Regions from separate parts of the Methylobacterium sp. Leaf106 genome, predicted to be linked through region 3. Evidence: predicted binding sites of a transcription regulator. Region 3 holds the regulator's gene; each other region holds the start of a gene.

The links. The regulator LexA, encoded in region 3, represses DNA repair genes until DNA is damaged. The targets are predictions, from matches to a motif close to TGTTCNNNNTGTGTTCNG.
Region 1: ssb (single-stranded DNA-binding protein) is a predicted target of LexA. The motif match lies at 5,229-5,246, and genes of this name have one in related genera.
Region 2: ASF34_RS13200 (2'-5' RNA ligase family protein) is a predicted target of LexA. The motif match lies at 4,157-4,174, and genes of this name have one in related genera.
Region 4: ASF34_RS06565 (ImuA family protein) is a predicted target of LexA. The motif match lies at 4,447-4,464, and genes of this name have one in related genera.

Annotation. Positions count from the first base shown of each region.
Region 1 is NZ_LMNB01000001.1:166,143-173,583, reverse strand. It holds gene ASF34_RS00765 (propionyl-CoA synthetase) at 1-354, shown strand, start outside; gene ASF34_RS00760 (NADH:flavin oxidoreductase/NADH oxidase) at 519-1,637, shown strand; gene ASF34_RS00755 (hypothetical protein) at 1,658-2,014, shown strand; gene ASF34_RS00750 (phosphodiester glycosidase family protein) at 2,025-2,786, opposite strand; gene ASF34_RS00745 (hypothetical protein) at 3,011-3,523, shown strand; gene ASF34_RS00740 (DUF4174 domain-containing protein) at 3,598-4,002, opposite strand; gene ASF34_RS00735 (NADP-dependent oxidoreductase) at 4,182-5,198, shown strand; gene ssb (single-stranded DNA-binding protein) at 5,380-5,949, shown strand; gene ASF34_RS00725 (HAD-IA family hydrolase) at 6,201-6,893, opposite strand; gene ASF34_RS00720 (YciI family protein) at 7,021-7,395, shown strand.
Region 2 is NZ_LMNB01000023.1:299,772-307,212, reverse strand. It holds gene ASF34_RS13225 (hypothetical protein) at 1-91, shown strand, start outside; gene ASF34_RS13220 (ROK family protein) at 244-1,323, shown strand; gene ASF34_RS13215 (DUF2939 domain-containing protein) at 1,450-2,106, opposite strand; gene ASF34_RS13210 (RNA pyrophosphohydrolase) at 2,106-2,678, opposite strand; gene ASF34_RS13205 (phosphatase PAP2 family protein) at 2,799-3,557, opposite strand; gene ASF34_RS13200 (2'-5' RNA ligase family protein) at 3,593-4,129, opposite strand; gene ASF34_RS13195 (glutathione S-transferase family protein) at 4,235-5,212, shown strand; gene ASF34_RS13190 (hypothetical protein) at 5,272-5,748, shown strand; gene ASF34_RS13185 (thioredoxin family protein) at 5,919-6,848, shown strand; gene ASF34_RS13180 (LON peptidase substrate-binding domain-containing protein) at 6,877-7,441, shown strand, end outside.
Region 3 is NZ_LMNB01000023.1:772,430-779,870, forward strand. It holds gene gltA (citrate synthase) at 1-836, opposite strand, end outside; gene gltX (glutamate--tRNA ligase) at 1,066-2,493, opposite strand; gene ASF34_RS15320 (ComEC/Rec2 family competence protein) at 2,672-4,933, shown strand; gene lexA (transcriptional repressor LexA) at 4,927-5,664, opposite strand; gene ASF34_RS15330 (GntR family transcriptional regulator) at 6,081-6,773, opposite strand; gene oxc (oxalyl-CoA decarboxylase) at 7,433-7,441, shown strand, end outside.
Region 4 is NZ_LMNB01000006.1:14,667-22,107, reverse strand. It holds gene ASF34_RS06590 (methyltransferase domain-containing protein) at 1-817, opposite strand, end outside; gene ASF34_RS06585 (hypothetical protein) at 919-1,146, shown strand; gene ASF34_RS06580 (ComF family protein) at 1,263-2,027, shown strand; gene ASF34_RS06575 (TIGR03862 family flavoprotein) at 2,086-3,321, shown strand; gene ASF34_RS06570 (collagen-like protein) at 3,316-4,248, opposite strand; gene ASF34_RS06565 (ImuA family protein) at 4,510-5,280, shown strand; gene ASF34_RS06560 (Y-family DNA polymerase) at 5,204-6,775, shown strand; gene ASF34_RS06555 (error-prone DNA polymerase) at 7,020-7,441, shown strand, end outside.

The DNA.
Region 1 (7,441 bases), on a different contig from region 3:
GTTCTGGCCGCCCATCCCGATGTCGCCGAATGCGCCGTCATCGGCATCCGCGACGCGCTGAAGGGCGAACAGCCCTGCGGCTTCGTGGTGCTGAAATCCGGCGTCTCCCGCGACACCGCCGAGATCGAGCGCGAACTCGTCGCCTCCATCCGCGAGCGCATCGGCCCCGTGGCGGCGTTCAAGCTCGCGCTCACCGTGGCACGGCTGCCCAAAACCCGCTCGGGCAAGATCCTGCGCGGCACCATGAAGAAGATCGCCGACGGCGAAGCCTGGACCACCCCGCCCACCATCGACGACGCCGCCGTGCTGGACGAGATCGGCGAGAGCTTGAAGGGGAGGGGGATCGGGGGGTGAGCGTTCCCTCCCTCGACCGGTGCAGCTCCAGCGGAACCCGATCCGGGGGCCAGCTATAAAGAGATGCGTAGCGCCATGGAAACGCGGATACGGAGCCGTCCATCCCTGGCGCGGGCGACTCAGGTGCTCCATCTAGGCTGTCAGCCGAAGACCGGAGCCCGCACATGACCGCACGCCTGTTCGAGCCCCTGTCCCTCGATGGCCTGACGCTGCCCAACCGCATCATCGTCGCCCCCATGTGCCAGTATTCGGCCCATGCGGGACAGGCGGGCGACTGGCACCTGATGCATCTGGGGCAGCTCGCCATGTCGGGCGCGGGCCTGCTGACACTGGAGGCCACCGCGATCTCGCCGGAGGCGCGGATCTCGCCCACCGATCTCGGCCTCTACTCGGACGAGACCGAACTGGCGCTGGGCCGGGTGCTCGATGCGGTGCGGCTCCGTGCGCCGATCCCCATCGCGATCCAGATCAACCATGCCGGCCGCAAGGCCTCGAGCCGCGCCCCCTGGGATGGCGGCTCGCAGATCGAGCCGGAGATGCCGGACGGCTGGCGCACCGAGGCGCCGTCGGCCATCGCCCATGGCGAGGGTGAGGTGCCGCCCCACGCCCTCGATTCGGAGGGGTTGAAGCGCATCCGCGACGGGTTCGTGGAGACGGCGAGGCGCGCCCTGCGCATCGGGATCGACGGGTTCGAACTCCACGGCGCCCATGGCTACCTGCTGCACCAGTTCCTCTCGCCGCTCTCCAACCAGCGCACGGACGATTACGGCGGCAGCCTCGCGAACCGGATGCGCTTTCCGCTGGAATGTTTCGAGGCGGTGCGCGAAGTCGTGCCGGCGGGCAAGCCGGTCTGGATGCGGGTCTCGGCCACCGACTGGGTCGAGGGCGGCTGGACGCTCGATGAGACCGTGGAACTGGCCCATGCGCTCAAGCGGCGCGGATCGGCGGCGATCCATGTCTCCACCGGGGGCCTGTCCACCCGCCAGGAGATCCCGCTCTCGCCCGGCTATCAGGTTCCCTTCGCCGAGCGGGTGAAGGCCGAGACCGGGCTCACCACCATCGCGGTCGGTCTCATCACCGAGGCGGCCCATGCGGAATCGATCCTGGCCGAGGGCAAGGCCGACGCGGTCTCGCTCGCCCGCGCCATGCTGTACGATCCGCGCTGGCCGTGGCATGCGGCGGCCGAGCTCGGCGCCCAGGTGAGTGCGCCCAAGCAGTACTGGCGCTGCCAGCCGCGCCAGTTCAAGACCCTGTTCCGCGATACCCAGTTCGGGCAACGCTGACCCGATTTCAGGCAAAGACAATGGACGACGACATCACGACGATCACGGTGCAGCGCGTCCGCTACGACGAGGAGAACGGCATCAGCCTGATCTCCGGCGCGGATGACGAGGAGGAACCCGCCGGCTATTTCATCATCCAGATCGAGAAGGGCGACCCGGACGGGCCGCTCATCGAGATCTTCGGCGAGGATCTCACCCAGTCCGACGGGGTGACGGCCCTGGAGATCGGCGTGCGCCACCTGCTCTTCAGCTTCGAGCCGACGAGCCTCATCGGGGCGGAGATGCCGATGGTGCGGATCGAATCGATGACGGAGATCGCCGAACTCGCCAAGGCGCGGCTCAGGGTCGCCTTCGGCAAGCGGGCACGGCTGGCCTGATCCGCCCGCCCTACTTCGCCACCGCCCCCACCAGCGGCCCCAACGGCCGGCTGATGTCCGACCGGTTGATACCCGGCGCGTAGAGGCTGGAGACGCTGCCGTCGAGGAACAGGGCGTTGGCGCAGCCGAGCGTGTCCTTGAACAGCCGCGCGAAGGAACCGAAGGTCACGGGGCGCTCGGAAATGGCGAAGATGGCGGTGCGGCCGTCGTCGCGGACGCCGACGCCGTTGCGGATCTTCTGGCTCGGCCCGTCGGTGGAGATCTTCGGGTGGATCTTGCCGTCGATCACCAGCATCGGCCCCGATTGGGTGGCGAAATCCGGCTTGATCTTCTGGCGCAGGTAGCGGGCCGTGTCGGCGACGCCGGCGCGCTCGCCTTTCACGTAGAAGATGCCATTGGGCTTGAGGTGGAAGTTGCCCGGCCCGTTGGCGGTGGAGACGCCCTTCATCTCGCGGCCCTCCTCCACATAGAGGCCCACCGGCGCCTGGCTCTTGTCGTACATGCCGCCATTCATGGCGAAGCTGAGCTTGGGGCCGATCTTTTCCCCCAGCGTCGAGAGCGACGAATAGGGCAGACCGTTGGCGCCGAGCCAGAACACCCGCACCCGCTCGCGGCGCAGATCCACCATGCAGACCGTGAAGGTCTCGCCCTCGGACTGTACCGCCTTGCACGGCGACGCGACGGCGGGCGCGGCCCGCGCGGGCTGGGGAGCGAGACCCGCAGCGAACGCGAACAGCATGGCTCCGGCAAATGCGCGTCGCAGTGACATCATCGTTGAATCCCGAGGCGGAGCCATCTTCCGCCCTCCCGTGCGGACGAGGTGGCGCGCGGTGTCCTCGCCCGAAACGGGAGGCGTTTTCAAGGCGTGCCGACCGCCGCTCTCACCGACCTGTGATCGGCCCAACGCGTGCGGGACAAAATGTGCCATGAACCGTTCATGGATCCTGGGTGTTCTATAACCACTGGGGACAAGAACCTGTCTTTGGAGACAAGACGATGAAACGCATTGTTCTGGCAGCGACCGCGATGGTCGGCGCTCTGGCGATGATCCCGGCGACGGCGGAAGCCCGCGGCGGCTGGGGTGGACACGGTGGCTTCGGCCACGGTGGCGGATTTGGCCATGGCGGCTTCGGGCGCGGTGGTTTCGCCCATGGCGGCTTTGGCCGTGGGGGCTTCGGTCACGGCGGCTTCGGCGGCTATCGCGGCGGCTTCCGGAGCGCAGGCTTCGGCTATCGCGGTGGCTGGGGTGGACATCGCGGCTACGGCTGGCGCGGCGGTTACGGCCGCGGCTACGGTTACGGCCTCGGCGGTCTCGGCCTCGGTGTCGGCCTCGGCCTCGCCGCCGGCGGACTCTATGGCGGCTACGGTGGCTATGGCGGATACCCGGCCTATGGCTACGGCTATGCTCCTGCCGCCTACGGCGGATACGGTGGTGAATGCTACACCGTCCCGCGCACCCGCTGGACTCCCTACGGACCCCGCCGGATCCTGGTCGAGCGCTGCTACTGAGCGGTTCCGCTCGGGAAGATCAATCTGGAAAGGGGTCGCCTCGGCGGCCCCTTTTTCGTTACGTCTGGCCGCGTTCACCGCCGGCCCTTCTCATCCCTCCGCATCGGCATGGCATCGATCGTCGAGAACAGGCGGGTCGACGGGATCGGTACGGCCTCGGTGAGCTTCGCCTCGCCGTCCTTGCCCACCAGCACGACGCGGAAATCCCCCGCGTCGATTCCGAACCGACGACGGATGCGGTCCGCCTCGGCACCGGTCCCGATCGCTTCCACCAGAAGGAGGTCGCGCTCGGCGTAATCCGCCCGTCTCGCCCGCGCCTCGCGCCTTTGTGCCTCGATGCGCGGATCTCCGCCTTCCGGGGCCACGATGACGAGCACCCGCGACTTCCAGCGATGGGCGGCGAGGGGGTCGTCGGCCGAAGCCGGCGCTGCGAAGCCGGACATCGCGGCGATGGCGGCGAGGGGGAGCATGCGGGTCATCGAGACGGTCCTATCGGGACGGAGCGGGGGAGAAATCCTTGCGCATCAACGCCGCTCGGCGCAGGCGGTGCCTCGGCCTCGTTGCTGGAACACCGGCGCCCGATCGGCCTTGTCGAGATGTCCCCTGAGACTGGAACGCCCGTCCAGAAGATCCTTCAACCCAACCGGAGCGTCAGATCATGGTCGCTATGAACCGCAGCATCGTCCTCGCCTCCCGCCCGCACGGAGAGCCGACGGCCGCGCATTTCCGGCTCGAGGAGAACCGCACCCCGACGCCGGGGGAGGGGGAAGTGCTGCTGCGCAATCGCATCCTCTCCCTCGATCCCTACATGCGCGGGCGGATGAGCGCGGCGAAATCCTATGCCGAGCCCGTCGCCATCGGCGCACCCATGGTCGGAGCCACCGTGTCGGAGGTCGCAGCCTCGCGGCATCCGGATTTTCAAGAGGGCGACGTGGTGACCGCTTTCGGGGGCTGGCAGGACTTTGCCGTCTCCGATGGCCGTGGCCTGCGCAAGCTCGATCCCGAGGCGGCGCCGGTCAGCACGGCGCTCGGCGTCCTCGGAATGCCGGGCATGACCGCCTATACCGGCCTTCTCACCATCGGCCAGCCGAAGGCGGGGGAGACCGTGGTGGTCGCCGCCGCTGCCGGGCCGGTAGGCTCCCTCGTCGGCCAGATCGCCAAGCTGAAGGGCGCGCGCGCCGTCGGCATCGCGGGCGGTTCTGAGAAATGCGCCTACCTCACCGACGTGCTCGGCTTCGACGCGGCGGTCGATCACCGCACCGACGACCTGCCCGGCGCGCTGGCTGCCGCCTGCCCCGACGGAATCGACGTGTATTTCGAGAATGTCGGCGGCGCGGTCTTCGACGCCGTACTGCCGCTCCTCAACGACTTCGCCCGCATCCCGGTCTGCGGCCTCGTCTCGGGCTACAACCTCACCGAATTGCCTTCGGGGCCGGACCGCAGCCCCGTCATCATGCGAGCCATCCTGACCAAGCGCCTGACCCTGCGCGGTTTCATCGTGTGGGATTTCGCCGACCAGGAAGAGGAGTTCCTGAGCGAGGTCGGAACCTGGCTGCGGGATGGACGCATCCAGCACCGGGAAGACATCGTCGACGGACTGGAGGCGGCGCCGGAGGCCTTCATCGGGCTGCTGAAGGGCCGGAATTTCGGCAAGATGCTGGCGCGGATCGCGTGACGGCCAAGCGCGCGATCCTTGCGCGCCCAAACGAACAAAGATAGAACATTGGCCTGTGATCGGTGGGGACAAATTCGCCCTCCCGATTGCGGGTCGCCTGTCCGAAGTTCATGAAGGGCGAGCGGGATGGAGGGCGTGTGAGGCCCTTTCCGTCAGTGAGATCGATCGAGAGGAGAGAGGCATGGCCGGCAGCGTCAACAAGGTGATTTTGGTGGGCAATCTCGGGCGCGACCCCGAGACCCGGCGCCTCGCCTCCGGCGATCCCGTGGTCAACCTGCGCATCGCCACGTCCGAATCCTGGAAGGACAAGGCCTCGGGCGAGCGCAAGGAGAAGACCGAGTGGCACTCGGTGGTGATCTATAACGAGAACCTCGCCCGCGTGGCCGAGCAGTACCTGCGCAAGGGCTCGAAGGTCTATATCGAGGGCCAGCTCCAGACCCGGAAATGGGCGGACCAGTCCGGCGTCGAGAAATACACCACCGAGGTGGTTCTCCAGCGCTTCCGTGGTGAACTCACGCTCCTCGACGGTCGCAGCGGCGGCGGCGGAGAAATGGGCGCCGACGACGAGGGCGGCGGCCAGATCAGCCGTGGCGGCGATTACGGCGGCGGCCGTGGCGGGGATCGCGGGGGAGACCGGGGCGGCGATCGCGGCGGCGAATACGGCGGCGGCCGTTCCTCGGGCGGTGAGCGTCGGCCGGCGGCGGCTTCGTCGAAGCCCAATTACGACCTCGACGACGATATCCCGTTCTAGGGATCTGCCGCTCCCGTCATCGGCATCCGACAGACGGGAAGCATTGTGTATCGGCCTCCACCAAGTCCGCTCACGGCTACGATAGTCACATATCTCGCGGACAGCGCGGGGCCCCTCTCCTGGAAGGAGAGGGCGTGCCGTTGCGCCTCATATCGCCCCCTCGTGAACCGAGGAACAGACGTCGAGCAGATGGGTGACTCCAGCAGCCGCTCATGGAGAGGACGGACGGGCTCCCTAATAGAGAACAGGCATCAGGCGTCGGGTTGCGACGGCGCGAGCCGCGCCATCGCCGATGCGACCTCCAGCAGGGTCTCCCCGGTCAGGTCCGGCGGCTCAAGTGCAGGTGAATACGGCACACCCCGAGCGACGTAGCCTGTCTTGAGGCCGGCGATCCTGGCGCCGTGGAGGTCCCAGGGGTGGGTTGCGATCATCGCCATGTCACCCGGAGAGAGGGCGGCGGCCCGCGTGGCGTGGCAATAGACCTCGGCGCGCGGCTTCGACAGCTTCACCTCCTCCACGGACAGAACCCGCTCCACGAGCCCTTCCATGCCTGCCGCGCGGAGCAGTCCCGTCGTGGTGGCGGCCGCGCCGTTGCTCAGGGCGAAAACCCGGATGCCGGAATCGGCCAGAACCTCGAATGCCGCCTTGGCGTCCTCGTGCGGCGGAAGAGCCTTCATCATGCCGAGTACCGCATTCCTGTCCTCCGGCGAGGCGGAGAGGCCGTGCATGGCGAGCACCTCGTCCAGGCACCCCGACAGCACGGACTGGAACGGCGCGAAGGTGCCTGTCGCCGCCAGGGCGAACATGTCCCGCAGGCCGGCGGTGTAGAGGAAGTCCAGGGCGAGGGGCGGCAGGCCCATCGCCACCAGCGCGGGCCGCATCGGCTCCATGCTGAACACGGTGCCGATGATGTCGAAAGCGACGGCTTTCGGGCGATTGAGCATGACGATGCCCCTTTGGATGGATGCTGCGGGATCGATGATCTCGGGTAACCGGCCTCGCGCTCTGCCAGTTCACACGGACCGCATCGGCGTGCTTCCATGGGCTCGATCGAGCGGGGGAGGCGAATCGATGCGCGTCATGGTTCTGGTCAAGGCGACCGTGGACAGCGAGGCGTGGATCATGCCGTCCCTCGACCTGCTCACCGCCATGGGCGAGTTCAACATGGAACTCGCCAAGGCGGGCATCCTGCTCGCCGGAGAGGGCCTGCGCCCGTCCTCCAAGGGCAAGCGGGTCGCTTTCGACGGCGCCTCCCGCACCGTCAGCGACGGCCCCTTCGCCGCGACCGGAGAACTGGTCGCCGGCTTCTGGCTCTGGCAGGTTAAGGACATGGCGGAAGCGCTGGACTGGGTTAAGCGCTGTCCCAACCCGATGCCCGGCCCGAGCGAGATCGAGATTCGGCCGCTCTACGAGATGTCCGACTTTGCGGCCGCCGCGGCGGGGTGAGGGGCACGACGCTCCGACCCCATCATTCTAGGCCGCCTCGCGATAC
Region 2 (7,441 bases), 470 kb from region 3:
CGATACCGACGAAGAGAAGGCGGAGGATCTCATGGAAGCCCGCCAGCCGAAGGCTCCCCCCGCCGAGGCCGCCCCCGCCAAGGCGAAGTGACCACGCTCGCAAAAGCTGGAACGCGTCTCGGACGGAACACTCGCGGGGCGAGAACGCTTGCATCGCTGGCCATGCCGAACTCCACGCGGCGGGCCAGTGCGGCCGGATCTCGACGGTCGGCATTTCCCTCACTCTGAAAGGATCGATCGAGCATGGGCACGGATACGGGAACGCGCGGATCGAGCCTCTCCCACGCGTCGAACGACCTGCCCTCGGTCACCCTCGACGATTACAACATCGAGTTGAAGAACGGCGAGGGCTTCATCGGTGATCGCGTATCGAAGAAGGCCTTCCGCGATCTCGTGGAGGATTGGCGCGAAAAGCTGCGCAAGCTCGGTCCCGACCCGCTCGGCACGAAGCCGAGCCACGATTTCAGCAAGCGGCGCCTCGACGACCTGTTGATCGACGGTGCCCCGCTCGCGGCCGGCGTGGTCTTCGGCGCGATCGAGGAATTCGCGCAGGAGCTCGCCACCGTCGTACGGCGCTTCCTGCGCCAGAAAGGGTGGCGCGATACGCAGAGCATCGTCGTCGGGGGCGGTTTCAGCGACAGCCTTGCCGGACGGCTCGCCATCGACCGCGCCAGCGTGATCCTCCGTGCCGGCGGTCTCAACCTGAACCTCGAACCAATCCGTCACCACCCGGACGAGGCAGGTCTGATCGGGGCCGTCCACTTGGCGCCGTCCTGGATCTTTTCCGGGTACGACAGTCTGCTTGCCGTCGATATCGGGGGCAGCAACATCCGGGCGGGAGTCGTTACGACCAACCTGAAGAAAGCCGCCGACCTGTCGCGCGCAGAGATCTGGCGTTCGGAGCTCTGGCGCCACCGCGACGAGGATCCGGCCCCGAGCCGCGACGAGGCGGTCGAACGCCTGATCGCGATGCTGAACGACCTGATCTCGCGGGCGGAGCGCTCGCGCCTGAAACTCGCGCCCTTCATTGGGGTCGGGTGCCCCGGCGTCATCGCCTCCGACGGGACCATCGAACGCGGTGGCCAGAACCTGCCCGGCGATTGGGAGAGCAGTCGTTTCAACCTTGCCGAACGACTGGTGGAAGCCATTCCCACCATCGGGGATCACGACACCATGGTGCTGATGCACAACGATGCCGTGGTGCAGGGCCTCTCGGCCATGTCGGACATGACGGGCGTCGCGCGATGGGGCGTCCTCACCATCGGCACCGGCCTCGGCAATGCCCGCTTCACCAACCGGCGGCTCCCCGACACGGTGCATTGAGGGTCGGACCACGCGACCTTCAGCGCGCGGTCCCCACGGTTTGGAGGGGCTCCCGCGCATCGCGAGCCCGATGTCATCCCCCGCTCAAATCTTCGGAGTGTCGCAGGTCGTCGGGTGTAAAGCTGCTCAGGGCGGGGTGGGCGGCGGTACCGCATCCTGGTCCGGATGATTGCGGACGCGGGCCACCTTGCTGGCGATGCGGTTACGCAGGTCGCTCGGTAGTTCGATCTCAACCAGCCGCCAAGACCACCCCCGCAGGCGCAGGCGCAGGCGGAACCGCTGCGACCGCGACGCTTCGGGAGGCACGGCGATGACGAGGGTGCGGAATCCCCGCATCTCCGAGGAGAGGTAGTACGGGATCAGCCGAGAAATCGTGTCGATCCTCAATCCGGCGGGAACGTCGCTCCTATGCTCGGCATCGCCGCCGCGGAGGCCGATATCGAGGGATTGCGGAATACCGTCATCGAGGAGATCGATGACCGACTGTGCCGTCACAAGGGATTCGGTCAGAGGTTCGGCCAGGGCCGCCGCGGCTTCGATCAGCCTCTGTCGATCCCGCGAGAGCTCGACCTCGGCACCGGCCTCGCCCCTCGGCTGAGAGGCGGCGGCCGAGATCTGACGGATCATGGATTGGCGCAGGATGCGGAAGTTGACGTGCCGTTCGACATACCCGACGTCCCGTGCCTGCACCGCCGAGGCCAGATCATAGAGCATCCAGAGCGGCGTCAGCGTGTAGACGAACCACGACAGAATCAGGGAAATGGGGATCCACCACAATCGCATCATCGCGATGGGGCAGCCCTCTGCGCCTGCTCGCTCCACCCGGCAAGGACTGCGAACTGGGCGACCACGGCCTCGTAGACGGGCCGCTTGAACGGCACGATGAGGTCGGCCAACCCGTCCATCTCTTCCCAACGCCAGGCATCGAACTCGGATTTGTGCAAGCCGCCGCCGGGTGAAAGCACGTCGATCTCAGTCTCGTCCCCGACGAGACCGAAAGCGAACCACTTCTGCGTCTGTCCGCGATACCGGCCCTTCCAGGCCTGTTTCAGTACGGCGGGCGGCAGATCGTAGGCGAGCCAGCCGGGTGTCTCCCCGAGGAGTACGACCGAACCGGCCGAGACGTTGGTTTCCTCGTGCAGTTCCCGCAGGGCCGCCGCGAGAGGATCCTCGCCCTCATCGATCCCACCCTGCGGCATCTGCCAGGCGCGGTCGCCTTGCACATGCTCCGGCCCCGCCTCCTGACGGCGACGGCCAATGAAGACGCTCCCCCGGGGAGCGATCAGCATGATGCCGACGCAGGGCCGATACGGCAGGTCGGGTTCGGGCACGGTGAGCTTCATCGGCGGGACCATAGGTCAGGGCAGCGATGGGCCGCAATGCGGCAAGGGGCGGTTCACGATGGGATCGCGTGAAGAGCGTTCCCCTCGCGCCGCCCGCCGGACTCACTCTGCCAACAAAACCTTCGGGCAAGGTCAGCCCGGCGGAGGATCGGGGGACTCGACTTCGCCTCTTCGCTGAAGGATCAGCGCCATGAACCAGCACAGGGAGGCCCAGGCCGCGCCGATACACCAGCCGGCGAGCACGTCGCTCGGCCAGTGCACACCGAGATAGATCCGGCTCACCCCAACGATGAGCGTCATCCCGACACCGAGAAGGAGGATCAGGACCTTCACCGCACGGTTCTGGTCCACACGGGCCAGCAATGTCGCCAGGGTAAGGTAGGCGATGGCCGACATCATCGCGTGGCCGCTGGGGAAGCTCGCGGTGAACACGTCCATGCCGTGGGGGACGAGATCCGGCCGCGGCCGATGGTAGAACATCTTCAGCACCGTCGAGACGAGCAATCCCCCGCCGATGGCGCCCAGCACGAAGGCGGCGATGCGGTGCCGCCGGGTGAGCGCCAGATAGGCGACCGCGCTCAGGGTCACGAAGGTGATGGTGAAGACGCTGCCGAGTCCCGTGATGTCGCGCATCGTCTCCTCGAGCCAGCGGGGCCCGATCGGGTCCGACAGGTCGGCGGGGTTGCGCAGGGCAAGCAGGATCTTGCGGTCGAGCGCTTCGGTGGAGCCCTCCCCGACCTCGTCGGCGAGGAAGAAGAAGGCGTAGCCGAGGAAGCTCACGCCCAGCAGCGCCACGAGGGGGCCGACCTCGTTGAGGCGCAGGCGGAGCCACAGGGCCGTGGCGTGGCTGAACAGCGGATGCTGGAGATAGGTCGGGAGCGGCGCCTTCATGCTGCTGTCTTCGTCATCGGTTCGTCGTCCCTCGATCATCGATGCCGCCCGAAGGCGAAGCGTCCCCGCTGTTGCCACGGCCCGCCAAGGTAGCGCCAGAGGATCAGCCCCGGCGAGGTGAAGCTGAACGGTTCGAAATCACGCTCCAGCGTATGATGCAGGGTGCGGGCGACGTCCGGCGCGACCTTGTTCTGGACGGTGACGTGGGGCCGCCATCCCTGCCGGTCCTGTGCGGTCAGAACATCCGCGTAACGCCGGGCGATCTCGTCCCGAAGCCGGGACAGGGCGTCGGAGGCGAGGGCGAAGGCGACGCCGCGGCCCATGAAGTGAAGTTCGGTGACGGCGACCTCCGCCGGTTCGCGCTCCGCCGTGAGTTCGGAAAGGGTCGCGGCGATCCCCTCCTCATCCAGGCCCGGCAGGTGGTGGAACAGTGTGGCATGGGCCGGGATGACGTTGAGCTTCTTCGGGAAATGCCGCCGTCTCAACCCGTCGAAATGCAAGAAAGGCTCCGGGTCCATCTCCAGGGTAAGGATCAGCGGATCGGCCGTGGGCGCGTCGGGCAAGGTACTCATCGCCGGCAAACCGTGCGGATGCAGACCTGTTCCCGCTATTTTGCTCTTTCCGACAAGCCGCACATGGCTCATCTCGCTATCGGCGGGTCTGGTGGGAGACGACGGATGGGATTGCTGGTCGACGGCACCTGGCAGGATACCTGGTACGACACGAAGGACACCGGCGGCCGGTTCAAGCGAACAGATGCCAAGTTCCGCAACTGGGTCACCGCCGACGGCGAGCCTGGCCCGTCCGGCGAGGGCGGATTTCGCGGGGAGGCCGGCCGCTATCACCTCTACGTCTCGCTTTCCTGCCCCTGGGCGCACCGCGCCCTCATCGTGCGCGCGCTGAAGGGGCTGGAGGAGGCGATCACGGTCTCGGTGGTCGATCCGCATATGGGATCGGAAGGCTGGGTCTTTAGCGATTCACCGGGCGCCACACCCGACACGGTGAACGGCGCGAACCGACTCTACGAGGTCTATCTGAAGGCAGTGCCGGACTTCACCGGTCGCGTCACCGTCCCCGTCCTCTGGGACAAGCAGCGCCGCACTATCGTCTCGAACGAATCGTCCGAGATCATCCGCATGTTGAACGACGCGTTCGGCGGCACCGGACCCGACCTCTATCCGGAAGCCCTGCGCGGCGAGATCGATGCGGTGAACGCCCGCGTCTACGATGCCGTCAACAACGGGGTCTACAAGGCCGGCTTCGCGACGACGCAGGACGCCTACGAAGACGCCTTCGACGCCCTGTTCGCCGAACTCGATTCCCTCGACGAGCGGCTGGGCAAGGCCCGATACCTGTGCGGCGCGACGCTGACCGAGGCCGACATCCGCCTGTTCACCACTCTGGTGCGGTTCGATCCGGTCTATGTCGGGCACTTCAAGTGCAACCTGCGCCGGATCGCTGACTATCCGAACCTCTCGCACTACCTGCGCGACCTCTACACCCTGCCCGGCATCGCCGGCACGGTGAACCTCATCCACATCAAGCAGCACTATTACGGGAGTCATCCGAGCCTGAATCCGACGGGGATCGTGCCGAAAGGTCCAGAGCTCGATCTCGACGCTCCCAACGACAGGGCGTTACGCTTCGGAACATGAGGCCGCGACCTTCGCGACATTGCCCTCGACAGATCCGACGACGGACATACATCAGCGCCATGAAAACACCATCCGCCCTCATCCTGCCCGCCCTCGCCGTCCTTGTCGCCTTGGCAAGTCCTGCGGGCGCCCAGACTGCGATCAAGCTCGAGGGCACATGCGAGAAGCTGATCGTGGCGGGATTGGACGTGACCCAGAACTGCAAGGACACGATGATGAACACCGTGTCCCGCAACCGGACGAGTTTCGACTTCTCCGCCTGGGACGGCCGCTCCCTGAGCTTCAGCGGCAGTGGGGCACAGCAGGAGCGGACGGAGGAAACCGACGCTCTGCAGCCGATCAATCTCGTCGTTCCCGGCGAGAAGACCGACGAGGGCGTGGTTCGCGGACCGCTAGCGGCTGTCGGGTCGTGCAGCTTCAGCAACCCGCAGGAAGGCAAGACCGCGATCACCTGCGAGGCGACCTCGGCCAAGGGACGCTATGAGGCCCGTTTCGTCACGGACGCGAAAACGCCCCCCGGCGCGCCGAAACCCTGAGGCGGTGGTGCTGCGAGACGGCCGAAGCGCTTAGAGGCCGGGATGGTGTGAATAGCCCGAGTACCGCTCTGGTCCAGTTGATCCGGGGCGCCCATCTAGGGCTTGGACGAATCTGATCGGCCACCGGCGGCATCCGTTCCGTCGATCCGAGTGCGAGAGTTGAGGATGGCATGCTGAACGACGTTTCCACCGCCGGGACGAGCCCCGCCGGCGGTCCCGCGAACCTCATCAAGGACGTCACCACCGCGACGTTTCGCGACGAGGTCATCACTGCCTCCCTGCAGCAGCCGGTTCTGGTGGATTTCTGGGCGACATGGTGCGGCCCCTGCAAGCAGCTGACTCCTTTGCTGGAGAAGGCCGTGACCGCCGCCAAGGGCGCCGTCATCCTCGCCAAGGTGAATATCGACGAGAATCCGGCGATCTGGTCGCAGATCAGCCAGCAGCTCGGGCTGCAATCGATCCCGGCCGTCATCGCCATCGACAAGGGACGTCCCGTGGACGGGTTCGTCGGGGCGCTGCCGGAAAGCGAGATCAAGGAATTCATCGCCAGGCTCGCAGGTCCCGCCGGCCCGACGCCGGTGGAGGCGATGATGGCCGAGGCCGAAGCGGCCCTCGGCGAAGGCGACATAGCAGGGGCGTCCGAACTCTATGCCGCCGTCCTCGGGCAGGAGCCGGAGAACCTCGTGGCCCTGGCTGCCCTCGCGAAGATCCAACTCGATTCCGGCGAGGTCGCCAACGCGCGCCAGATTCTCGACATGGCGCCGCCAGAGAAGGCCGGTGACCCGGCTCTGGCGAGCATCCGCGCAGCGGTGGAGCTCGCCGAACAGGCAGCCTCCCTCGGTGATCTCGGCGTGTTCCAGAAGCGCATCGCCGCCGATCCCGCCGATTTCCAGGCCCGGTTCGATTTCGCTCTCGGCCTCAACGGTCTCGGGAAGCGCGACGAGGCGGTGGACGAGCTGATCGAGATCGAGCGGCAGGACAAGACCTGGAACGACGGGGCGGCCCGCAAGCAGCTCCTGACGTTCTTCGAGGCCTGGGGCCTCATGGACAAGGCTTCGATCCGGGGCCGGCGGCGACTGTCGACGCTGGTCTTCGCATGACGCATCAACGCCGGGGCGGAGAGACGCGATGAGCACCCATGCGGGCTACAAGGGACCGGGCGACTGCCCCGGCGTCATCCCGGTCTTCCCCCTGCCCGGCGCGCTGCTCCTGCCCCGTGGACAGATGCCGCTGAACATCTTCGAGCCGCGCTACCTCGCCATGGTGGACGATGCCCTGAGGACCGATCGCGTCATCGGCATGATCCAGCCCGACGTGGAAAGCGGATCGTCGCCAATGACGCCCAAGCTCTTTCGCGTCGGTTGCCTCGGCCGGATCACCCAATTCGCCGAGACCGGCGACGGGCGCTACCTCATCTCGCTTACTGGCATTGCAAGGTTCCGCGTCGAAGGCGAACTCGCGACCACCACCCGTTACCGTCGCTGCCAAGTCTCCTACGACGATTTCCTCAGCGACTTCGAACCGCGAGCGGGCGAAGACGCGGTAGACCGCGAAGGCGTCCTCAAGGCACTGAAGGACTTCGTCGAGGTGAACGACCTCAAGGTCGACTGGGCGGGCATAGACGAGGCGCCCAACGAGGCCCTCGTCAACGCGCTCTGCATGATGAGCCCGTTCGGCTCGCGCGAAAAACAGG
Region 3 (7,441 bases):
CCGATCTCTTCCAGCATCTTGAGCGCCGCCTCGTTGGCGCCGCCATGCGCAGGCCCCCACAGGCAGGCGATGCCGGCGGCGATACAGGCGAAGGGGTTGGCGCCCGACGAGCCGGCCAGACGCACGGTGGAGGTCGAGGCGTTCTGCTCGTGATCGGCGTGGAGGATGAAGATCCGGTCCAGCGCGCGTGCGTAGATCGGGTTGACGACGAACTCCTCGCACGGCACCGCGAAGCACATCCGCAGAAAGTTCGAGGTGTAATCGAGGTCGTTCTTCGGGTAGACGAAGGGCTGACCGATGGAATACTTGTAAGCCATCGCCGCGAGCGTCGGCATCTTGGCGATCATGCGCAAGCTGGCGATCATGCGCTGCTTGTCGTCCGAGATGTCGGTCGAGTCGTGGTAGAAGGCCGACAGCGCGCCGACGCAGGCGACCATGATCGCCATCGGGTGGGCGTCGCGGCGGAATCCCTGGAAGAAGCGGTTCATCTGGTCGTGCACCATGGTGTGGCGCGTGACCCGGTAGTCGAAATCCGCCTTCTGGGCGGGCGTCGGCAATTCACCGAACAGCATCAGGTAGCACGTCTCGAGGAAGTCGCCCTGCTCGGCGATCTGCTCGATCGGGTAGCCGCGATACAGGAGGACGCCGGCGTCGCCGTCGATATAGGTGATCTTCGATTCGCAGGACGCGGTCGAGGTGAACCCGGGATCGAAGGTGAACATGCCGGTCTTGGCGTGGAGCTTGCCGATGTCGATGACGTCGGGTCCGATCGTACCGGTCTTGATCGGAAGATCGACTTGGTTGTCGCCCACGGAGATCGTGCTGGTGGCGCTCATGGAGACGTGGACCCTTTCTTGGCAGAAGGCAGACCTTGGCAGAGGGTAGCGCCGGCCCGCATGGCGACATCCGCCACTTCGGACCGGCGCGCACGAACAGGCTTTTGCTGCAGGTGCTCACACACCTATCGGGTTAGCGGATCGGCACACCGCCTACAACCGATCCCCCTCGCCACTCGGCCGCGCAAGCGAAAACCGGGCCGATCTGTCACCCGTCGAGCGTCTGTGATCAGGTCGAGGATGCCTGATCTCCGAGGCGCCCCAGACACTCCTCGCGTCCGAGCACGGCCATGACGTCGAAGACCGGCGGAGAGGTCGCGCGCCCCGTGAGCGCGGCCCGCAATGGCTGGGCGATCAGGCCGAGCTTGAGCGCGTTTTCCTCGGCAAAGCGGCGCACCGCGCCCTCCGTGCTGGCCGCGTTCCATTCCGGCAGGTCGGCGAGGGCCGGCAGGATCGCCGCGAGACGCTGGCGAGCTTCCTCGCTCAGGAGGGCCTTCGCCTTGTCGTCGAGGCCGAGGGGACGCGACGCAGTGAGGTAATAGGCGCTGTCGAGGAGGTCCACGAGGGTCTTGGCGCGCTCCTTGAGACCGGGCATCGCCGCGCCGAGCTTGGCACGAAGCTCGGGCGACAAAGCGGTGGGCAATCCGCGATCGGGAGCGAGGACCGGAAGGATCGTCTCTATCGCATCGATCAGCACGGCATCGTCCGCCCCGCGAATGTAGAGCCCGTTGAGATTCTCGAGCTTCGCGAAATCGAATCGGGCAGCCGAGCGGCCGATCGACTTCAGGTCGAAGGCGGCGATCATCTCCTCGGTCGAGAACACCTCCTGATCGCCATGGCTCCAGCCCAGGCGGACGAGGTAGTTGCGCAAGGCCGAGGGCAGGTAGCCGAGGTCGCGATAGGCGTCGACACCGAGTGCCCCGTGACGCTTCGATAGTTTGGCGCCGTCAGCCCCGTGGATCAGCGGGATATGCGCCATGATCGGCGCGGACCAGCCGAGCGCGTCGTAGATCTGTCCCTGCCGGGCGGCGTTGGTGAGGTGGTCGTCACCGCGAATCACGTGGGTCACGCCCATGTCGTGATCGTCGACGACGACGGCGAGCATGTAGGTGGGGTTACCGTCGGAGCGCAGCAGGACGAGATCGTCGAGATCCTTGTTGGCCCAGGTCACGCGGCCCTGGACCTGATCTTCCACCACCGTTTCGCCGTCGGACGGAGCGCGCAGGCGGATCACCGGCTTCACGCCGGCCGGTGCCTCGGTCGGATCGCGGTCGCGCCAGCGGCCATCGTAACGCATGGGGCGGCCTTCGGCGCGCGCGGCCTCGCGCATGGCGGTGAGCTCGTCCGGCGTCGCATAGCAGTGATAGGCGTTGCCCGAGGCGAGCAGGCTTTCCGCGACCTGGCGGTGCCGATCCGCGCGGGCGAACTGGTAGACGACGTCTCCGTCCCAATCCAGGCCGAGCCAGCGCAACCCTTCGAGGATCGCGTCGATGGCGCCCTGGGTGGAGCGCTCCCGGTCGGTATCCTCGATCCTCAGCAGCATGCGACCGCCGAAATGGCGGGCATAGAGCCAGTTGAAGAGCGCCGTGCGCGCTCCCCCGATATGCAGGTACCCCGTGGGGGAGGGGGCAAAACGCGTAACGACGGGTGACGACATCGGGCGGCTAAACTTGTGCGTGAAGGTGGGAGGGCGGATCGACCGGCCCGGATCGGCGCATGTAGCATGCGTTTGCGGTGACGTTAAGAAAACGTGGCGCCGAGTCGCGAGGCGGAGGCGGTGCCGCTCGTGCGGGCTCTCTCCAAAAGGGTGAGCCCTGAGGGAGACGCAGCGGCAGATGGCCCAGGCCAGCGCGCGAGCAAAGGGCGCGACGTTTGCGGGCCTGGCCCGTCCGCGATCCCCGTCGGCTATGGTAGAGGCGGCAAAACGCTGGTTCGCCGGCGGGCTCGCGGAGGAATCCGAACAGCGCCGCCTGTTTCCCTGGCTCGCCGTCGCATTCGGCCTCGGCATTCTCGTCTGTTTCACCGCCACCAACGGCGAGCCATCGCTGGCGGCACCGCTCCTCGTGGCGCTCGCCCTCTCGGCCGCCGTACCGTTCCTCGGTTCAAGGCCCGTCGCCCTCGCTCTGGTTCTCGGACTCGCCGCGTCCTTCCTCGGCTTCTCGGCCGCTGTGTTGCGCCTGCGGATCGTGGCGGCGCCCGTCCTGGCCCGGACGACCATCGCGCCGCTCACCGGCCTTGTGGAAGCCCTCGACGAGCGGGAGGTCGGTGCGCGGCTCATCGTCCTCGTGGAGAGTTTCGGCACCCTGACGCCGGATCGCCGGCCGACGCGGGTTCGCGTGTCCTACAAAAAGGCGCTCACCCTGAAGCCCGGCGATTACATCTCGGCGACGGCGCGGCTCCTGCCCCCGCCCGAGGCGGCCCGGCCCGGCGGATACGATTTCGCGCGCGATGCCTACTTTCGCGGGATCGGCGCCGTCGGCTCTCTCGTGGGCAAGATCGAGGTGAAGCCTCCGCCGAGACCCTTGCCCTGGCAGGTCTCGCTCGCCGCTGCCGTGGACGATGCGCGCAACGCGCTGACCCGGCGGATCACCGATGCCAATGGCGGGCAGGCCGGCGCGGTGGCCGCGGCCCTGGTGACGGGCAAGCGCGGCCTCATCAATGCCGAGACCAACGATGTCCTGCGCGCGGCGGGGATCTACCACGTGGTCTCGATTTCCGGGCTCCACATGGTACTCGCTGCCGGAGTGGTGTTCTGGCTCGTTCGCGCGCTCCTCGCCCTCGTCCCGGGCCTCGCCCTCATCTGGCCGATCAAGAAGATCGCCGCCGGTTTCGCCATGGTCGGCGTCACCGCCTATTGCGTCTTCTCGGGCTGGGACATCGCCGCCGAGCGATCGCTCATCATGACCCTCGTGATGCTGGGCGCGATCCTCGTAGATCGTCCCGCGCTCAGCATGCGCAACCTCGCCCTGGCCGCGCTGATCGCCCTCGCGCGCGAGCCGGACGGGCTACTCGGCCCGAGCTTCCAAATGTCCTTCGGCGCGGTGGCCGGCCTCATCGCCTGCGCGGGCACGCTCAATCGCTGGATGCCGCCACGCGAAGGCGCCAGCCTCTTGGCCCGCGCATGGCAGTTCCTCGCCGTCGCGGTCCTCGGCACCCTGGCGACGACCATGGTCGCCCAGATCGCGACGGCGCCGTTCGCGACCTATCATTTCCAGACCGTCCAGCCGTTCGGCATCGTCGGCAACGCGCTGACCTTGCCCCTCGTATCTCTGGCGGTGATGCCGGCGGCGGTGCTCGGGATCCTCGCCTACCCCTTTGCCCTCGATCAGCCGGTCTGGTGGGCGATGGGGCTCGCGGTACGGGGGATGCTCACGATCTCCGGGTGGATCAGCGGGTTTGGCCACGCCACCCTCGTCGTGCCGGCCTATGGCAGCACGGCCCTCTGCCTGCTGGCCCTCGCCCTGCTCCTGCTGACACTCCCCGTGTCGGGGCTGCGCTGGATCGGACTCGCTCCGGCCGCCCTCGGCATCGCCCTCGCCGCCACGCCACCGCGCTACGACCTCTATATCGACCGGGAGGGTGGGGGCGCGGCCCTGCGCGACCCTGACGGCCGGCTGGCAATCCTCGGAAACCCGCCCGCCTTCGTCCTCGAACAATGGCTCAAGGCGGACGGCGATTCTCGGAAGGCCGGTGCCGTATCCGCCTCCACGAAAGGCCGTTGCGATGCGGTCGGCTGCACCGCAGGGACGGAGACGCGGCGCATCGTGGCGCTTGTCAAGGACAAGCGGGCCTTTGCCGAGGATTGTGAGAGGGCAAGCATCATCATAGCCCGCCGCGACGCTCCCAAAGGATGCCGCGCCGGCCTCATCGTCGATCGGGCGTTCCTGGCGGAGCGAGGGGCGACGGCCGTTCGCTTCGGGCCGGATGGTCCTGTCGCGACATCGGCACGCGCGCCGAACGTCCGGCCTCCGTGGCGGCGGGTCATGGCCGATGCCTCGCCTGTGCCCTCGACACCGGCCGAGACCGCGAAACTACAGGATCCCGAGATCGACGAAGGCGACCCATTGCCGGACACGCCCTCGGACCGGCCTCAGTAGCGGCGGACGAGGCTGACCAGGCGACCCTGGATCTGTACGCGGTCGGGACCCAGCACCCTCGTCTCATAGGCGGGGTTGGCGGCCTCCAGGGCGATGGAGGAACCGCGACGACGCAGGCGTTTCAGAGTGGCTTCCTCATCATCGATGAGGGCCACGATGATGTCCCCCGTATTCGCGGTGTCCTGCTTCTTGATCACCACCAGATCGCCGTCGAGAATACCCGCTTCGATCATCGAATCGCCGCGCACCTCAAGGGCATAATGCTCGCCCCCCGACAGGAAGTCGGGAGACAACGTGACCGAGTGACTTTGGTTCTGGATCGCCGAGATCGGCGTACCGGCCGCGATCCGACCCATGACCGGGATGGTGATGGCCCGTCCGCTCTCGTCCTGACCCTGGGTCGTAGGCGGACGCATAGATGGCGTCGCCTTGGACCGTCCGCCTTCGACGACGCTGGGCGTAAAGCGGCGGACTTCGCCGGCGGGAGCCGGCCTCGGCGCGGGGGCGCCGGTCAGGCTTTCGGGCATCCGGATCACCTCGATCGCCCTGGCCCTATTCGGCAGGCGCCGCAGGAACCCACGCTCTTCGAGGGCCGTGATCAGCCGGTGAATGCCCGATTTCGACTTGAGATCGAGCGCGTCCTTCATCTCGTCGAACGAGGGCGGGACACCACTCTCCTGCATCCGTTGCTGAATGAATTGGAGAAGATCCAGCTGCTTACGCGTCAACATACAGATCACTCTTCCACTGAAGCCAATGGCCGCGACTAACGCCGCTGAAACAAAACACGAACACGGTAGACGTTCTGGAAGTGTTCTGCAAGGGTTCCGTTAACGCGGTGGTAGAGTTTGTTCCTGGGCGGACATTCGCTGGCATCCCGGCGCCGGAGCCCGGCTGGCGGTTCGCGCCTCGCAAGTCGGCTCCATCCCGACGACATCCCACCCCGCGAGCTGATCGCCTCGGCGTGGTCGTTCAATAGCGACGGTGCCACCGGTCGCTGGCTTCGCCGCAGAATCGGGGATTCGTTTCGATCACTGTGACGGATCGGCGAGCCGATACAGACGCTTCGATCCGACCGAAGCCGGCTGTCTCGTCTCGTTCGCCGACATTGGCGGTCGCAGCGACCGGAAACCGGCGACGATGCCGTTCAGTCGAGATAGTCGCCGTACTTCTCGACATGGCTGGCCAGGCCGAGGCCGTGCTCGCGCACCAGGCGTTCGGCAAGTTCCGCGTCGCGCGCCTCCAGCGCCTTGATGATCGCCACGTGTTCCTTGATCGAGTTGGCGGCACGGTCGCCCTGGCGCATGGCCGTGTTGCGGATGCCGCGAACGTGCATGAGCAGATTGCTGGTGATGTCCTTGATGACGTCGCACTGGCCCAGCGAAATGATCTTCTGGTGGAAGCGGATATTGGCTTCCGAATACTCGTCGAGATGATCCGACGGACGACCCTCGTAGAATTCCGGGAAATGCTCGCGCAGGCAGTGCAACTGCTCGTCTGTGGCTCGCTCGCAGGCGAGGCGAGCGGCCATGCTCTCCAGGGCCGACCAGGCCTGGATCATGCTGACGATCTCCTTCTTCGACTTCTTGATCACGAAGACGCCGCGCCGGGCCTCGAACCGTACGAAACCTTCCTGCTCGAGTACCGTCAGCGCTTCGCGCACCGGGGTGCGGCTCACTCCCAGGTTGAGAGACAGCTTCCTCTCGTCGAGCCTCACCTCCTCGCGCTGATTATAGATGTTCATATTCGTGATTGCTTCCTTGAGCGCGTCGTAAGCCAATGCACGCAAGCTCGAAGTCGCAACGATGGGCTTTACTTGAAACGTATCCGTCTTGACCATTTTCGACACCTAGAATGATTTCAACTCGCACACAGGGTCGAGCACACTTGGTGTGAAGCATGCCAAACCCGCGTTCGAAATACAAGGAACGCTTCGGGGCAAAGAAATCCTTCAACACAAGAATAGTGGCATCTCTTGTCCTAGCAATCCGGAGGACATGCATTCGGTCGTTGGAGCCGCGGCGATGCCGCACTCGCCATCGTCTCGTTCGTTTGAGTGCCGCGCAATCGCTGAAGCCCGACCAAACCGGCAAGATCATGCAAAATCGTTTGACAGTTGGTATTTGGTATGCCACCAGTTGTCGAGAGATGCGGAGGGTGATCCGACTGTAAGTCGGCCTGAGCGCGGTCGTGATGAGGCTTCGGCGGATTGGCGGTGGCATCCCAGCACGCTGTCGACGTAGGGACACGCATTATAACGCATTAGGTTCCGTAGCCCTTCGGTCGGGAGGTTTACGGACGGTCTTCAAGATAAGCATGAGCTTTCTGCTTGAGGAGGTCATAATTTTTTCGGTCTGACTTAAGAAAAATACGGTTCCGCCGAGACGCGCGGCCGTGGACGCCCCCGCCGCCCCACGATGGGGACGTCACCTCATCGGCTCGTCTGCCCAGCGGGTCGCAAATCATAACAAAACAGCAAAGAACCAGGGAGAGAACACGATGTCCGCT
Region 4 (7,441 bases), on a different contig from region 3:
TGAGCGGCTTCTGCTGGCTCTCGTGCGGCGCCCAGCCGGAGAGCCACAGGATCTCGAACGTCGCCCTCAGACGCCCGTCGGGATCGGCGAACCGCTCGGCATAGATCGCGGCCATCCGCATGAGGGTATCGCGGCGCAGGGGCGTGCGGCGGCGCTCGGTCAGCACGTTGGTGAGGCCCATGGCGCGCAGGTCGCGCATTAGGGCGAAGGGATCGGCATAGCGCACGGTGATCGTGTCGACATCCGTCACCGGCAGGGCGAAGCCGGCGCGCTGAAGCAGACTGCCCATCTCGCGCACCTCGGCGAAGGGCGCCACGCGCGGACTGATTCCGCCTTCGATCTCGACCTCGGCTTGGCCGAAGGCCTGGCGCAGTTCGGTGAGGGTGCGGCCACCCAGGAGACAGCCGACGAACAGCCCGTCGGGCTTCAACACCCGCCGCAGCTGGGCCAGCGCACCCGGCAGGTCGTTGACGTGCTGCAGGGCCAGCAGCGACAGGGCGAGATCGAAACGGGAAGCCGCCAGCGGCAGCACCTCCGGATCGCCGACCATGAGGGCGAGACCATCGCCGGTCTCGGCCAGAGGGGCCACGCGGGTGATGGCGCCGACACGGCCGGAGCGCAGAAGATGGCGGGCGGGAGCGGAACTCGGTGTCCCGAGGTCCAGGGCCTCCGGAAACGCCCGCAGGACCGCGGAGAGTCTGTCGTCGAGATCGTCGGCGAGGCGTGAAAGCAGGAAATCCGCATAGCCCGCCTGTATGGCGCGGGCGAGCCGCCGGCGAGCGAGACCCGTGTCGAAGAGGGGCGGTGGAATCGTCATCTCGACCTGATAGCTGGCGCGGAAACGTGATCTTGCCAGCGGGGAACGGGCGTGAACGGCGGAATGTTGGAGCATCATAACGGAAACCGGAGACCGGACCCATGATTCGACTCGTTGCGGCGATCGCCTTGTCCACCCTCGCTGCCTTCTCGCTGAGTGGGGCCGCCGAGGCCAAGGGCTGCATCAAGGGCGCCCTCGTGGGCGGCATCGCCGGCCATATGGCCGGACACGGCAAGATGGGAGCGGCGGCCGGATGCGCCATCGGTCACCACAGGGCCAACAAGAAGGACAAGCAGCAGAACCAGGGCCAGCAGCCCGCCGCGCAGTAAGGCGCCGCTTTCCGGACGTCGTTTCGCCAGGACAATCCTGCGCAAGGTTTTGCCTGCGCAAGGTCTTCCCTCTGCAAGCTCTTCGCGAAGCGGCGAACCGGGCCTAAGCAAGGGGCATGGTGTCCACCGCCCAATTTCTCCGGCGGGGTGTCCGTTCGATCTCGGCGGGCGCCCTCGGCCTGATCTATCCGCCGACCTGCGCCGGCTGCGGCGGCGCCACCGCGGATCCGCATGCTTTGTGCCCCCGTTGCTGGTCGAGCCTGCGCCTCATCGAGCAGCCCTATTGCCAGCGCCTCGGCACGCCGTTTCCCGTCGATCTGGGGATCGGCCCCCTGTTGTCCCCGCGCGCCATCGCCGATCCTCCCGTCTTCGGACGGGCGAGAGCCGTCGCGCTCTACGACGATGTGGCGCGTGATCTCGTCCACCGCCTGAAATACGAGGACCGGCTCGACCTCGCCGCCCCCATGGCGCGGATGATGGCATCGGCAGGTGCCGAACTGCTGCGGGAGGCCGATTGCCTCATTCCCGTGCCGTTGCACTGGACACGCCTGTGGCGCCGTCGTTTCAACCAAGCCGCCCTCCTCGGCCGTGGCATCGGCCGCATCGCTTCCCTGCCCTGCGAGACCTCGCTGCTCACACGGGTGAAGGCGACGCGCTCGCAGGTCGGGCTCAGCCGCGCGGCGCGGGCGACGAATCTCCAGGGCGCGTTCCGGGTCCCCGCCTCGGCGAAGCCCAGGCTCCAGGGACGAAGAATCCTGCTCATCGACGATGTCACGACCACCGGCTCCACCGCCAATGCCGCCTCGCGGGTGCTCTTACGGGGAGGAGCGGCTTCGGTGGACGTCCTCACCTTCGCCCTGGTCGCCGCCGAGGCAGGCTGAGCCAACAAACCGACCTCCGCCCTTGACAGCCGGGCTCCGTCACGGCCTCCCAACGTCCATGACAGGATCGACGTCACGAGACATCGCGGTGATCGGCGGCGGCCCGGCGGGGCTCGCTGCCGCCGAAATGCTGGCGGCAGCCGGTCATCGCGTCACGCTCTACGAGCGGATGCCCTCGGTGGGGCGCAAGTTCCTCATCGCCGGGCGCGGCGGCCTCAACCTCACGCATAGCGAGCCGCTGGAGGCGTTCCACCGCCGCTACCACCCGGTGCATCCGTCCTTCGCAAAGGCGGTCGACGCGTTTCCTCCGCAAGCCTTGCGGGACTGGTGCGAGGGGCTCGGCCAGCCGACCTTCATCGGGTCCAGCGGGCGGGTCTTTCCGAAGAGCTTCAAGGCCTCCCCGCTCCTGCGGGCCTGGCTGGGGCGGCTCGACACTATCGGCGTCCGCATCCTCACCCGTCATCGCTTCCTCGGTTGGGACGCGGATGGAAGCCTGGCTTTCGAGACCCAGGACGGGGGCGTCACGGTGGCCCCCCAGGCGACCCTGATGGCCCTTGGCGGCGCGAGTTGGCCACGGCTCGGCTCGGACGGGGCATGGGTCCCGCTTCTCACCGGGGCCGGGATAAAGGTTTCGCCCCTCAAACCCGCCAATGTCGGCTTCAGCGTGCCGTGGTCGGACGTGTTCCGCGAACGCTTCGCCGGGACCCCCCTGAAGCGCGTCGTGCTCAGGCTCGGCGACGAGACCGTGCGCGGCGAAGCCATGGTCACCGCAGACGGGATCGAGGGCGGGGCGGTCTATGCCCTGTCGCGCCTCATCCGCGAGGAGATCGAGGTCAAGGGTGAGGCCCGTCTCGTCCTCGATCTACGGCCGGACCTCACCGAGGATGCGCTGATGCGACGCCTCGCGACGTACAAGCCGGGGGCGTCCCTCGCCACGCGTCTGCGCAAGGATGCGGGGCTCGACCCTGTCGCGGCGGGAATGCTGCGCGAGGCAGCCGGCCGCGCCCTTCCACCCTCGGCGGGCGAACTCGCTGCCCTGATCAAGGCGGCTCCCTTGCGCCTGCTCGCTCCCCGTCCGATCGAGCGGGCGATCTCCACGGCGGGGGGCGTCGCCTTCGAGGCCGTCGACACCCGTTTCATGCTGAAAGCGCGGCCGGGGGTCTTCGTCGCCGGCGAGATGCTGGATTGGGAAGCCCCCACCGGCGGCTACCTGTTGCAGGGTGCCTTTTCCAGCGGTCGCGCGGCGGCCGCCGGGATGATGGACTGGCTCGATGAGGCCGGCCCGGACCTATAGACGCGCGCAGAAGCCGACCATGCCCTTGGCGTCGGACGGACAGGACGCGCTGGCGCCGCCATTGGCGAAGGACGGACTGCCTGAAGACAGGCAATAGGCCGAGACGAAGGCCTCGCCGCTGTCACAGCTCAACTCGCAGCCACCGGACGAGCAATTCTCGTTGCGGACGGGACGCAGGGTGGAGTTGGCGGCGCTGGCGGTGAGGCCCGCCGCTCCCGGTTCGCCCTGAGGACCGGCAGGCCCCCTGGGACCCGTATCACCCTTGGGACCAACGTCGCCTTTGGGGCCGACCGGCCCCTGCGGGCCTGTCTCCCCCTTGAGTCCCACGTCGCCCTTCGGTCCCGCCTCCCCTTTCGGCCCGGCCTCGCCTGCGAGCCCCGCCACACCCGGCGCACCGGCAAGCCCTGCCATGCCCTGGGGACCGGACTCTCCCTGAGGGCCGGCATCGCCCTTGGGGCCGGGTTCACCGGCCGGCGCGCAATTGGCCACCACGGCCTCCCTCTCGTCCTCGCCGGCCTTCAGCGCCGCGACGCAGGTGGCGGGCCGATAGGGCAGACGGAACAGGAATCGGCCGCGCGAATCGGCCATCACCGAGATGTCCTCGTCGAGGATCACGACGGTGCCGGCCTTGCGCACGCTGCCGGAGATCCGCAGATCCCCCGCCTCGATCCGCGCATCGTAGACTTGGATCGGCTGCGACGGCGCCACGACCCGCTTGGGCCTGGCCGCCCTGGGCCTTGGGGCCGCGGCGGCATCCGTCGCAGGGGCGGCGCTCATCCCACCGCCGGGCTGGCCGGGACTGCCCTGGCCGGGCGCCTGAGCCGCTGCCGGACCGGCCGCGAGCCCGGCGAGGATCATCAATCCCATCAATGATTTGGCCATGAAGCCCGTCGGGGCCGGGCACTTGGCGGCATGGTCGAGGCGCATGGGTTCTTTCCAGGCTGATGCGCCGGGGGTCCGGCACGGCGGAGGGACAATGCCGGGTCCGGTCATGCGGTCAAGCCCGGCCCGGATCGTCCCGCCGTCTCGCGGCCGTTCCTCCATCCACACTCATCCACAGCCGTCCACAGGGGAAGCGGCTGTAGCCGCTCAGGAATTTTGCATCCCCCCGAAACCGGTTGAGATTGTTCTTGTTTTGTTCTTATTGTCCGCCGATGGGACGGACAGGATGGATTTGGCTCGACGAAGATGCGCGATGACGGCGAAACGGAGACGAACGGGCTTCAACGGCGCCGGCGGATCGCTCTGGACGCCCTGCGCGGCCACGGGGCAGGACAGGCCGACGTCCTGTCCGTCGAGGCCCTGCCTCTGGGAATCGCCCATATCGATTCCGGCCTTCCCGGCGGAGGGCTCTCCCTTGGCCGACCGCACGAGATCGCCCCGGAATCCGAGGGCGACGAGGCGGCGGCGTTGGGCTTCACCCTCGCCCTCATGGCCCGACACCTCGCGCGGGTGGAGGGGGAGGCTCTCCTCGTCATCGGCAAGGGGCACCCGACACCCTACGGCCATGGGCTCGCCGGGCTCGGCCTCGATCCGTGCCGCCTGCTGATCCTGGAGGTCGAGAGCGACGCGGATGCCTACCGCGCCGTGGAGGAGGCCCTGCGCTCGCAGGGGCTGAGGGCGGTGGCGGGGCTGGTGGATGCCGGCCTTCCGCTGAAGCAGAGCCGGCGGCTGCATCTGGCGGGCGAGGCGGCCTCCCGCCTCCTCCTCGTCCTGCGGCCACCGCAGGCGGAGAACCCGAACATGGCCGCGACCCGCTGGCGGATCGGCTCGGGGGCGGCCCTGCGGGACCGGTTCGGCTGCATCGAGCGGCCATGCTGGCGGGCGCGGCTCGACCGCTGCCGCAACGGACGGACGGGGAATTGGCTTCTGGAGTGGGATCATGCCGCGCATCGTTTCGGTCTGGCTGGAGCAGTGGCCGCTGACGCGCCTCAGGCGCGCTCGGGCCGCGCAGGATGACGCGGTCTCCCCCGCCGTCGTGGCCGCCATCGGGCCGGGAGGCCTGCGCATCACGGCCGTCGACGCCGCCGCCCGGGCTCTCGGCCTGCGTCCGGGCGAGCCCCTCGCACGGGCTCGCGCCCGGATCGGGCCGGGCATCGCCGTCCATCCCGCAAACCCGGAGGCCGATGCCGCCGCCCTCGCGCGTCTCTGCCTCTGGGCCAAGCGGTATACACCCATGGTGGCGCCGTTCGGGCCGGGGGAAGGCGGAGACGGCTTCTTTCTCGACGTGGAGGGGGCGAGCCACTTGTTCGGCGGGGAAGACGCCCTGATGGGCGACCTCGCCGCCCGCCTGTCGGCCAATGCGATCCCCGCCCGGCTGGCCCTGGCCGACACGCCGGCCTGCGCCTTCGCGCTCGCCCGCCACGGTGCTTCGACGCGTCCCGTCGTCGTGCCCCGGGGGGGCAATGCACCGGCCCTGCGCGACCTCTGCGTGAGTGCCCTGCGGATCGAGCCGGCCATCGCCGAATCCCTCCGCCGCCTCGGCCTGCGCCGGATTGGGGCGCTGGCCGAGGCGGCCCGCCCTCCCCTGGCCCGACGCTTCGGCGAGACCCTGCTCCTGCGCCTCGACCAGGCGCTGGGGAGAAGGCCCGAGCCGCTGGTCTCCCTGGGGGAGCCGGCCGCCTTCGGCGCGAGTCGGGGTTTTCTCGATCCGATCGGACATCAGGCGATCATCGTCGCCACCGCCATACGGCTGATGCAGGAGATCGCCCCCCGCCTCGCCGCCTCGGGCCTGGGCGCGCGATCCCTGCGGCTGAGCCTCTACCGGGTCGACGGCATCGAGCGCAGCCTCGATCTCGGCCTGTCGGAACCGACTCTCTGCCCGACCCAGGTCGGGCGGTTGCTCGATCTGCGCCTCGACCGGCTCGGGCCGTCCCTCGATGCCGGCTTCGGCTTCGAGACCGTGCGGCTCGACGTGACCGGCATCGGCCGGTTGGAGGCACGCCAGGGCGCCCTGGCCGAGACGGGCCTCGACCGGGAGGCCGAGACCGGCGGGACCGCCCGCCTCGCCGACGCCCTGCGCCAGCGCATCGGAGCCAGGGTCATCCGCGTGAGTCCACGGGCGAGCCACATCCCCGAACGCGCCGATGCCCTGGAGCCGTGGCGGGTGAGGAGTATCGAGATGCGGTGGCCCGAGCGGGTCGGCACCCGGCCACAGGGCGGGATGCCGCCCCGTCCCCTCGTCCTCCTGTCTCGCAGCGAGGCGGCCGACGAGGTGTTTTCGCTCGCCCCCGACGGACCACCCCAGCGCTTCCGCTGGCGGCGGCGCCTGCACCGGATCGCCCATGCCGAGGGTCCCGAGCGCATCGCCGACGCTTGGTGGCACGCCCCTGCCCCCGCCCGGGATTACTACGTGGTCGAGGACGAATCCGGCCGGCGCCTCTGGCTCTACCGGGAAGGCTTCCACACGGCTGAAACGGCGGCGCGCTGGTTCGTGCAGGGATTGTTCGCGTGAGGGCCGAGATGAGCGCCCTCCCCTCTCCCCGCCGGGCGGGGAGAGGATCGCGGGCACCTTGCCGTGCCTGCGATGAGCGGAGGCGAAGCCGGAGCGAGGGTGAGGGGGAGATTCCGGACGAGTCTCCTTCGGACGCCCCCCCTCACCCTCGGCTGCCGCCTCGCCGCGCCGACGACGGGGTCGTCGCGGCCCTCTCCCCGCTCGCGGGGAGAGGGGATCACGCGAACGGCCCATCATTCTGCGCATGACCCCGCCCTATGCCGAACTCGCGGTCACCACGAACTTCTCGTTCCTGCGCGGGGCCTCGCATCCGCAGGAGATGGTGGCGCAGGGCGCCGAGTTCGGGCTCCACGCCATCGGCATCGCCGATCGCAACACGCTGTCGGGCGTGGTGCGCGGCCATGCCGAGGCAAAGCGCCGGGAGAAGGCGGGCGAACCGACGATCCGTTACCTGCCGGGGGTCCGCCTCGTCACCGAGGAGGGGTTCGAGGCCGTCGCCTATCCGATGGACCGAGACGGCTACGGACGGCTCTGCCGGCTGCTCACGGACGGCAACCGCCGCTCGGCGAAGGGCGCGTGCCGGTTCGGTGTCCCGGACATGCTCGCGGCGGCAAGGGGGCAGGTCTTCATCGCGCTCCCGCCGGAGGAGGACGATCCCGTCTTCGC